2 regions of the Paenibacillus sp. FSL R7-0204 genome follow, and region 1 is predicted to be linked to the other one. Evidence: riboswitches for the same ligand, from Rfam matches in the RefSeq annotation. Region 1 holds a riboswitch; the other holds the start of a gene.
What was found. A riboswitch is a leader RNA that binds a small molecule or an ion and turns the genes downstream of it on or off. The one in region 1 is predicted to bind cyclic di-GMP.
Positions count from the first base shown of each region.

Region 2: another riboswitch for cyclic di-GMP. It lies ahead of MKX42_RS32330 (anti-repressor SinI family protein); the one in region 1 lies ahead of MKX42_RS12970 (thiamine pyrophosphate-binding protein).

Region 1 covers NZ_JBBOCA010000001.1:2,929,147-2,934,112, forward strand. Annotated here, with positions in the region: gene MKX42_RS12960 (hypothetical protein) at 1-131, opposite strand, end outside; gene MKX42_RS12965 (carboxymuconolactone decarboxylase family protein) at 283-663, opposite strand; gene MKX42_RS12970 (thiamine pyrophosphate-binding protein) at 714-2,357, opposite strand; cyclic di-GMP riboswitch class I at 2,475-2,571, opposite strand; gene MKX42_RS12975 (methyl-accepting chemotaxis protein) at 3,073-4,323, opposite strand; gene MKX42_RS12980 (helix-turn-helix transcriptional regulator) at 4,398-4,966, opposite strand, start outside.
Region 2 covers NZ_JBBOCA010000001.1:7,455,163-7,460,128, forward strand. Annotated here, with positions in the region: gene sipW (signal peptidase I SipW) at 1-578, shown strand, start outside; gene MKX42_RS32315 (TasA family protein) at 679-1,275, shown strand; gene MKX42_RS32320 (TasA family protein) at 1,315-1,905, shown strand; gene MKX42_RS32325 (helix-turn-helix domain-containing protein) at 2,170-2,502, shown strand; gene MKX42_RS32330 (anti-repressor SinI family protein) at 2,648-2,791, opposite strand; cyclic di-GMP riboswitch class I at 2,826-2,929, opposite strand; gene MKX42_RS32335 (2-oxoglutarate dehydrogenase E1 component) at 3,425-4,966, shown strand, end outside.

The DNA of each region.
Region 1 (4,966 bases):
GGGCTAATCGGGTTAATGGTCTGCTGGTAAGCCTGAATAGATTTGAGTCCGTCCTCGTTAGAAAAGGTTCCCTCCAGCTCAATATTGATTACTTTCTTCGCATTGTCTGTCTTCAAAATAAATTGTCCCATGTTGATCTCTCCCTAAATGTAAATTGTAATACCTCCAAAACATCATTCCAACGACTCCATTCGACAAAATCGCAATTTGATTTGGGATATTTTGCCTTCATTATAACCAGATCCTGCTGAAATGTGCAATCAAAAGTCGAAAATTGTAGATTTATGAAGATTTTTCTTTGATCTCCTCCAGGGTATCCAGCAGCACATTAAAAGCCGAAATCACCCGGGGGGCACCGACGCAAGGGGTCAGATGCAGCAGCACACCCTTGATCTGCTCGACGGTCATGCCAACGCGGAGCGCCATTACATAATGAACCCCCAGCTGTTCATATTGTCCCATCGTAATCAGAGACGAGATCACCGCGATCTCCTTCCAGTCAGAGCCAATCGTGGTCCGCTGAAAAATATCGCCATAGGCATTGCCCATGATATATTCGGCTAATTCCGGAAAATGCTCTTTGATCGGATCCAGGGCCTTGGCCCCATAATCTCCTGAGAGATCAGTGAAATGATCGAGACCGCTATTCATGTTCTTGTTCACGTTATGTCCTCCTGATAGTAGGTTAGAAAAAGTCTGTGAATACGGCTTCCTTACGTAAGATCTAGCGTGCGGTGAGCCGTGGGAGGCATCTCATCACGGTCAGTCAGCAGCTCAATGACAGAGGTCTTGTTAAGCGCGATAGCCTCGCGGATTGCGGCGGCGAACTCCTCCTGCGTCTCGCAGCGGAAGCCGGCTGCACCCAGCGATTCGGCGAATTTCACGGCATCCATCGGAACCTCGAAGATCGTCCCGTCAATCCGGCCGGTCGTTTTCTCCATACCCTTAAGTGCCATATCCAGCTGCATATTGTTCACCACGATGAAAATCACCGGAATATCCTTGCAAACGGCCGTGTTTATTTCAGCTCCGAGCATCATAAAACAGCCGTCACCGGTTATACAGAAGACGGTCTCCCCGGGAGAGGCAGCCTTGGCGCCGATGGCCATGCCAATTGAATTGCCCATGCAGGCAAAGTAGGCATCAAATATGAAGCTGCCGGGCCTGCGGACATTGAACCATTTCACCGCATTGAACCCATGGCTGCCGTCATCTACGAACACGCTGCTGTTGTAGGGGATTAGTTCGCTCATCGTGCTCATTACCGAAGCCAGAGATAGTCCCGCCAGCACGGGCAGCTCGTCATTGTAATCATTGGAAATTGTAATTTCATGCTTGGTGACCGTAGAGGGGTCCAGCTTCTGAAGATACAGTGCCAGGTTGTCCCTTAAGTCTCCGCCGACAGCTATGGTGGATGAGGACAGTATTTTGCCGACAAAGGTTGGATCTACATCGAACTGGATCAGCTGCTGCGGATGATTCTCCGGCTTCAGGTTACAGATGGTCATATCGCTGAGACGGGAGCCCAGAACAATGAACAGGTCGCTGTTGTTCAGCAATTCATCGCCGTGCGAGGAGCCGCCGACACCGACAGGGCCGTGATAGAGCGGATGATCATAAGCTATGGCGCCTTTGCCGCCTGGAGAGGTGACTACAGGAATGTTGAAGGTTTCGGCCAGCTGCACCAGTTCCTGATGGGCCCCGGAGCGGTTGACGCCTTTACCGGCAATGATTAGAGGGCTGGCGGATTGATTAATCTCTGAGATGACCCGGTCATAATTCTGATAGCTGACTAGTCCCTCGCGTTCCGGCAGAACGATCCGGCATTCCGTGAGCCGCTCTGTCTGCACATCAAACGGAATGCAGAGATGAACCGGACCTTTCCGGTCAGCGAGGGCGATGGATAGGGCATGGTTGAAAATCGTGCTGAAGTGATCGCCGCGTTCAACGAGCTTGCTGAAGAGGGTGGCCGGCCGGAACATATCCGCCAAATCAGCCAGATAAGAAGTGGAATCCTGGCATTGGGGAATGCCCAGCTCCTTGATGGACTGATGGCCGGTGATGAAGAGGACGGGAAGATTATTGGCCTTGGCATGCGCTGCTGCGGTGAGCAGATTCGTTCCGCCCGGACCGGAGGTGCCGAAGGCTACCCCGAGACTGCCGGTCTTCAGAGCATAACCGCCAGCGGCGAAGCCGGAGCTGGATTCGTGCCGGCCGGGGATGAACTCTATGCCGTAGTCAACCATTTTCAAAGCGATGGGGCAAATAGATTTGCCTATGATTCCAAAAGAATGAGTGACTCCCAGATTGTGTAATGCTTCCGCCATATAATCTGCAACTGTCTTCAGAACATCCACCCCGCATGTTGTTATTTGTATAAGTCAGCAATAGAAAACCTGTACTCAACATTGGAGCACAGGTCTGTTGCACGAATCACCATAATCAAACGCGAAAACTCAAGGCGTTCACAGTATTTCAGCAACCTGGCTGTCATGATCCCACTTCAGAAATGAGACTGTAGATCCATGGCTTTGCGTCATTCCCTTTCGGAGAATTTTGCCGGTATGTGGTTATAAATGAATCTGTGGAGAATTTTCCTTTACAATATATTCCTTGCTCCTCTTTTGTCAATAACCCCTGTGAGAAGAAACTCGGAATTTGGCGAATATTCAGGAGTGAAAATGGCTGAATATTTGGAATTTCAAACTTTTGAAAATGGTTGTCCCTGGAAGACTAAAGTCTTAAAATGCAAATGGAAATTTCGGGCTATTATTATGAGGAGTAAGCACAAAGACTCATTACAATCCTGAGTTACTGCAAAATGTTAAGAATTCACTAGATATACAGCATTGCAAAATTCAATGATAGGACTTAAGTAGCGGTCATGTGAGAAGTTGGCTTATAGATAAGCTATGACAATAGAACGACTATAGTAAAGAAGTGCAAAGCACGTTTTTTACCCTTATGCACAATTTCAACAATTTGTGAATATTACATAACAATCTTAGTTTGGCAGAGAAAAAGAGACACCACCCGCAGAAAATTCCGCAGGCGTGTCTCTTTGTGCCGAAGCTAGAATTTGAAAATATGAATTGTTTTTTGCAGATTAAAGACAGCGGAGGTCATCTTCTCTGTCTCCTCAGCCACGGATTGCAGAGCGTGAATCTGTTCGTTCATTGCGGCGGATACCTCTTCGGTCCCTGCGGCGGTCTCCTGGGTGATGGCTGAGATATTCTCGATCGCCCCGGAGATCTTGAGCGCACTCTCCAGCATAAGGTCACTCTCTGCGGAGAAGGAAGCGATCTGCTCGGTTATGTATTGGACACTATGCACAATTTGAGCAAAGATGTTAGCCGTTTCCGTTATCATCTCATTCTGTACCTGAACTACCTCTTCGTTAATGGCGATATTATCGATGGCCTGCCTGATATCCGCTTCAATGCTGCGGACCAGTCCGAACACCTCTTTGGTGGAAGCGGTGGATTCCTCGGCCAGCTTGCGGACCTCTTGGGCAACAACTGCGAACCCGCGGCCATGCTCGCCTGCGCGGGCAGCTTCAATAGAGGCATTGAGCGACAGCAGATTGGTCTGTTCGGCAATTTCGGTAATCGTCTTGGTTATCATCGTAATGCCGCGAGCGTTCTGTGATAGGGCTTCGATCGTATCCGCCACTTTTTGGGTAGCCTGGATGTTCTTGCGCATGCCTTCGGCTTGGGTATCCACCGATTGCCGTCCCTGTTCTACCAATTCCAGCGTATGTACAGATCTTCTATTCATTTCCTTGGTGGAATTCGTATAATTGGAGACTTTGATTTCGATATCCTTGATCGATTCGGTCATATCAGCGATATCCACCGAGATTTCGTTAGCACCGAGAGCCAGTTCATTGGAGGAGGAGGCGACCTGCGCCATTACAAACTTCAGGTTCTGATTCTTGTCTTCAATCCCTCGGCTGGCGTCCATAACCTGACGGGTAATCTGTGAGGCATCGGTGAGGATTTTTTTGAGCTTGTCAATCATGGTGTTGAAGGAGCGGCTAATGTCGCCCATGGAGCCATTCTCGTCGGCACGGCTGGTGAAGTCGCCTTTGGCAATCGTGTGCGTCACATTGGAGATATCCTCAAATGAAGATGTAAGCGTTCTCTCAATGAAGCGCGAAAGCGGGTAAGTCAGTGCTGCCAGGACGGCGACAAGAATAATGCCGATGATCAGCCTGTCCATCAGGATTAGCGTGATTAAGACAGGGACAGCGAATAACGCGGCAACCAGGTAACATCCGGTGACGATTTTTTGTTTCAACGGCAGCTTGTTCATCCAGTCCATAATGTAAAGTTCCCCCTATAAATAATAATGTGTATTGTAATATTATAGGGGATACTAGTGCATTTGGTCTATTATTAAAAATCGTATAATGCTGCCGCTTCACGCAGAGCCGAAGCAACTGTATCCGCAAGCTCAAGCGGTGCGGTCACCTTGATGCCCTGACCCAGGGAAAGGATGATCCGGCATGCAGACTCTGGCGTGTTGAATTCAGCCTTGGCTCTGATCCAGCCTGGGGCCTCAGAAGGCTCCTGGTGCAACAGGGCAACGTATCGGTCCTTCTGCAGCTCCTTCATCGTATTCTCTCTTAGAAGCAGGCTGGCGGGGTACCGGGGCAAGGCAGACTTGAACGCAGCGGTGGAGGCTTCCCAGTACTCAGACAGGACGAAATCCTCCGGCTGCTCAAAAGACTCATCTGTGACTTTGGCCTCAGTGATTCTGGAGACCCGGTAGGTCCGCAGCTCACCGTCATGCCCCGCGACCAAGTACCAGACACCGCGCTTGACTACCAGCCCCAACGGTGCAACCAGCCGCTCGGCAGCGTCCTCTCCGCGCAGATAGGTGATGCTCACCTTGCGGTTCTCCCATAAGGCTCCCTGCAGAGCGGCTAGGCAGGGATAGGTCTCCCCGGAGGGATGCCATCCGG
Region 2 (4,966 bases), 4.5 Mb from region 1:
CGATAATCTCCACACTGATTCTGATAGTGTTCCTGGTGCTGATCACAGCCGTTGTCATCTCCAAGGCCTCCGGCGGCGAGCCCTCCTTCTTCGGCTATCAGATCAAAACGGTATTATCCGGCTCCATGGAGCCCGGCATCCAGACCGGTTCCATTGTGGCCATTAAGCCGGGCGGGGATATGACCCGGTTCCATAAGGGCGATGTGATCACTTTTCTGAATCCCGATAATATCCTGATTACCCACCGCGTGGTCGATGCCGAGCTGAACAGTGCTCTGGGGGAAGCCAGCTACACCACCAAGGGCGACAATAATGATGCAGCCGACACCGCAGCCGTCAGTTCCACAAATGTGGTAGGTGAGTACACCGGCGTGACCGTCCCCTATGTGGGCTATGCCTTGAGCTTCGCAGTCTCCAAAGCCGGAAGCGTAGTGCTGATGATTGTTCCCGGACTGCTCCTGCTGCTCTACGCGCTGTATTCATCCTGGAAGGCTGTTGCGGCACTGGAAAAGAAGAATGCCTCCTCATCCGCAGCCAGCGCCGGCAGCCCGGATACTCTGACTGATCTCGTCCAATGATCAATTGTCCTCTCCCGTTTACGAAACGCGGAGCCACAATACAGCTTGCCGGAAGCACCGGCTATGCACTCAATAGACTCATTAAGAGAGGGATGAACAAATGAACGTCAAAAAAACATTAGGTCTCGGCGTTGTATCGGCAGCATTAGGCTTAACCCTGGTCGGCGGAGGTACCTTCGCTTACTTCAGCAGTACTTCGACTTCCTCAGCTTCTTTTAACAACGGAACCCTATCACTGCAATCTGATCCCTCCGTCATTGTGAATCTCAGCAATCTTAAGCCGGGCGACACGGTCTTACGGGACTTCAAACTCAAAAACGACGGGACGCTCAATATTCCCAAAGTGGTACTGCGCACCTCATCGGCCATTACAGACGCCCAGGGAGACAACGGCTCCCATAATTTCAAGGATGATATTATTGTGACCTTCCTCGTGAACAAAGATAAGAAGGAATCACCGCTCCTGGTCATCTCGCTGGCCGATCTGGAGCAGGAGAGTCCCGATCTGGTGGCCCGGGGAATTGTCGGAGCGATCTTAGGCGGAGAGAAGTCCGGCATCAAAGCCGGTACCTCGGATAACCTGACCATCCAGTTCGCCTTCAAGGAGACCCTCCAGCCGCAGAACTATTATCAGGGCGATACGCTTGCGCTGACTCTGAATTTTGAAGCTAACCAGGAAAAAGGCAGTCTCAAATAATTCCACAACAAAACAAACCATTCGAGGAGGAAATCAATCATGGGTATCAAAAAAACTTTGGGTCTTGGCGTAGCATCGGCAGCACTGGGTTTGTCTTTAATCGGCGGGGGCACCTTCGCTTACTTCAGTTCCACAGCTACAAGCACGGCAACCTTCGCAGCGGGTACGCTGAAGCTAGGCTCTTCCTTCAACACTCCGGTAGCTCTGACGAATCTGAAGCCGGGAGACTACACCGTCCGCACCTTCACCTTGTCCAATGACGGCACACTGGATATCAAATTCCTCAAGCTTGCCACCACTTACACCGTAACCGATGCCAAGGGCGATAACGCGGGCCAGGATCTCGGAGACCACTTCAAGGTCAAGCTCCTCGATAATTCGTACACCGGCGGTTCATTAAGCGGTCATGTACTGTCCGAGATCTCTCTGAAGGATCTGAAAAACACCCCCAGCTACGATCTCGTAGCAGCAGGTGTACTGCCAGGAGGGATTGCCGCAGCCGGGTCCAAGACCTTCAAGATCGCCTTCGAGTTCGTAGACAATACGCTCGATCAGAATATTTTCCAGGGTGACGGTTTAGCATTGAACTGGACCTTCGATGCACTTCAAGGCCTGGGAGAAGCCAAGTAGGTCAGCAATCCATCAAGACAGCACATCCTTCCCCAACCGGGCCGGGTGTGCTGTTTTCTTTTCTCCAGGCTGCCGGGCTCAATGATTTTGTCCGATTTGCGGTTTTTTGTTATACTGACAAGTGAAAACGGCTTTGCCGTCCCTCCTTTTGAAAGGGCGGTACCGTTTCCGCGAGAAAGATAGGGTTAGGGTATAGCGCGAAGCATATCACTTCTTATCTTTTACCAAAAAAGTACGGAGGGCGTTGTAATCGTGTCAGATACTATGGGAAGCCGCATCCACAAACTCCGGCTGGAGAAGGGATATTCGCTATCCGAGCTTGCGGATAAGGCTGATGTGGCGAAATCATACCTCAGTAATGTGGAACGGAATATTCAATCCAACCCCTCCATTCAATTCATCGAAAAAATCGCTGACGCGCTTCAGGTATCCATTCATGTTCTGCTGTATGGGGGACTGGCAGAGACAGAAGAACAGGCTCTGGACGGGGAATGGTTCCGGCTGGTTCAGGAGGCCATGGCCTCCGGTATAAGCAAACGTGAATTCAAGGAGTTCCTCGATTACCAGAAATGGCGCATGGAACAAAAGGACAACTAGTCTTTGCATTGTATGCCACAGGGAAAACTCCGCACGGCAGGGAGGCCGCCTTCGGCGAAGGCATGCTTCAAGCGGCATACAGAAAAGGCACAGCGTACCGGACGCTGTGCCTTTTCTGTATGTATCCGAACAATGATGACCGCCCTTACATCGCCTGGAGTGCCTTCTCACTTAGAAACCGGCGGATCTCCTCCGCCGTGATCCCCGCCTGCTTAGCAGACATCAGCAAGTGCACCCATTCTAAATCCAGATCTACTGCCTGCAGCTCGTCATTCCCCTGGTTGGACATATCCAAGAAATCTCCTCCTAGAATTTTCGCGTCCCCAGGCAGTCCGGCCATCATAGTAGTTTTGCTACTTTGTAGTATCTCTACTTTAGATCCGAGACTTTGTGCCCCTGTCTTTCGGCAGGTTTACCTTTTACTGGACCCTTTCCATCATGAAAGGATCTGGCAAGAATCGATGAAACCGTTCTCCGCAATAACATTATACAAGATCATACGCGATTAGTGTGTCGTTTTCTGGAATTTTTTTATGATAAAATGTGAGGAAACTTAGCTGAAATTGCCAGCAGCTTGTATAAATATTTCCAGTTCCAAGTTCAAACACTAGCCAATAGTTTAAATATACTAAAGGGAACTCTAACTGCTCCACCTTACCGCTGCGCGCAACATCGTATAGAGACAATTACCCATTTGTATGTATAACGGGCTGTTATATGAGTTTTTTCTATTTATGATAGTTCCGTATGAATACTGTAATGAATCATGCCAAATTGCGAACGGATTGACCGAAAGTATGAATTGATTACCCCGCCGGAAAGTAGCACAATAAGGTGAGAATGAAACCGCAAACATTTGCAGCTCCGCCAAGTGGCACACTGGATGCCTCGCGTGGAGTTTATCCGTTAGGAGGACCTATTCATGGCAGTCAAAGAGCCCTATAACGACACAGTATGGAGCAAATACTACGGCCCCAACCTGGGCTACATCCAAGAAAGATATGAGCAATTTGTCAAGGACCCCTCTTCTGTTGAACAACATTACCGCGATCTCTTCACCGTATCCGGCCCCCCTCCGTTGGCACCCGATGCCGAGAGGGCTCCAAGGCCTGCCGTATCAGCAGATGCGCAGTGGCTCAAGAAGGCCGTCAAGGCCTCGAAGCTGATCGCCAATATTCGAATATACGGCCATATGGCCGCAGACATTGACCCGCTGGAGCGCAGCACGAACCCGATGGCCAAATGGCTGGAGCTGGAGACCTACGAGCTTACCCGCGAGGATCTTAATGCTCTGCCCGCTTCGCTGATCTGGGATAACGCCCCTGCGGATGTGCATACCGCGATGGATGCCGTCCACAGAATGCGCCAGGCCTATACACAGACCATTGCTTATGAATTCGGGCATGTGCATGATGAACGCGAGCTGCGCTGGCTCAACAGCCAGGCGGAATCGATGACCTCCCCTGCCCCGCTGAATAATACAGAACGCAAAGAGCTGCTGAAGCGGCTGGTTCAGGTGGAGCATTTCGAGACCTTCCTGCACAAGACCTTCGTTGGGCAAAAGCGTTTCAGCCTGGAGGGCAATGATGCCCTTGTGCCGATGCTGGATGAGATTGTGCGGGCTGCCGCGCATGACGGCGCAGAGCATATCCTGATGGGTATGGCCCACCGCGGAAGACTTAATGTGCTGGCTCATATTCTGGGCAAGCCTTATGATATTATTTTCTCAGAATTCCATCATTCGCCGAACAAAGAGCTGTTCCCTTCGGAAGGCTCCATGGGCGTGACCTACGGCTGGAGCGGTGATGTGAAGTACCATCTCGGGGCTGACCGTGCCGTCCGCGAAGGCGAGACCGTACGCACCCGGATCACGCTGGCCAATAACCCGAGCCATCTTGAATTCGTCAATCCTGTCGTCGAGGGCTTCACACGCGCCGCACAGGAAGAGCGCAACGCTCCGGGACTGCCTAAGCTGAACACAAGCAAGGCCATGGCTGTGCTGATGCACGGTGATGCAGCCTTCCCTGGCGAAGGGATTGTCGCTGAGACGCTTAATATTGGCAAATTGCAGGGTTATCAGAATGGCGGTACCGTGCATATTATCGTCAATAACCGGATCGGCTTCACCACCGAGAGCGAGGATTCCCGCTCCACCCATTATGCCAGCGACTTGGCCAAAGGGTATGAGATTCCAATCGTGCATGTCAATGCCGATGACCCGGAAGCCTGTATTGCCGCAGTCCGTCTGGCCAGTGCTTACCGCCATATGTTCAAGAAGGACTTCCTGATTGATCTGATCGGCTACCGCCGCCACGGGCATAATGAAATGGATGATCCCGAGACAACCCAGCCGATTGTGTACGGCAAAGTGCGGAACCACCCTACTGTGTACCGCGCTTATGCTGAACGCCTGGAGCGCGAGAAGGTAATCACAGCGGATGATGTGAAGAATATGATTGCGGAG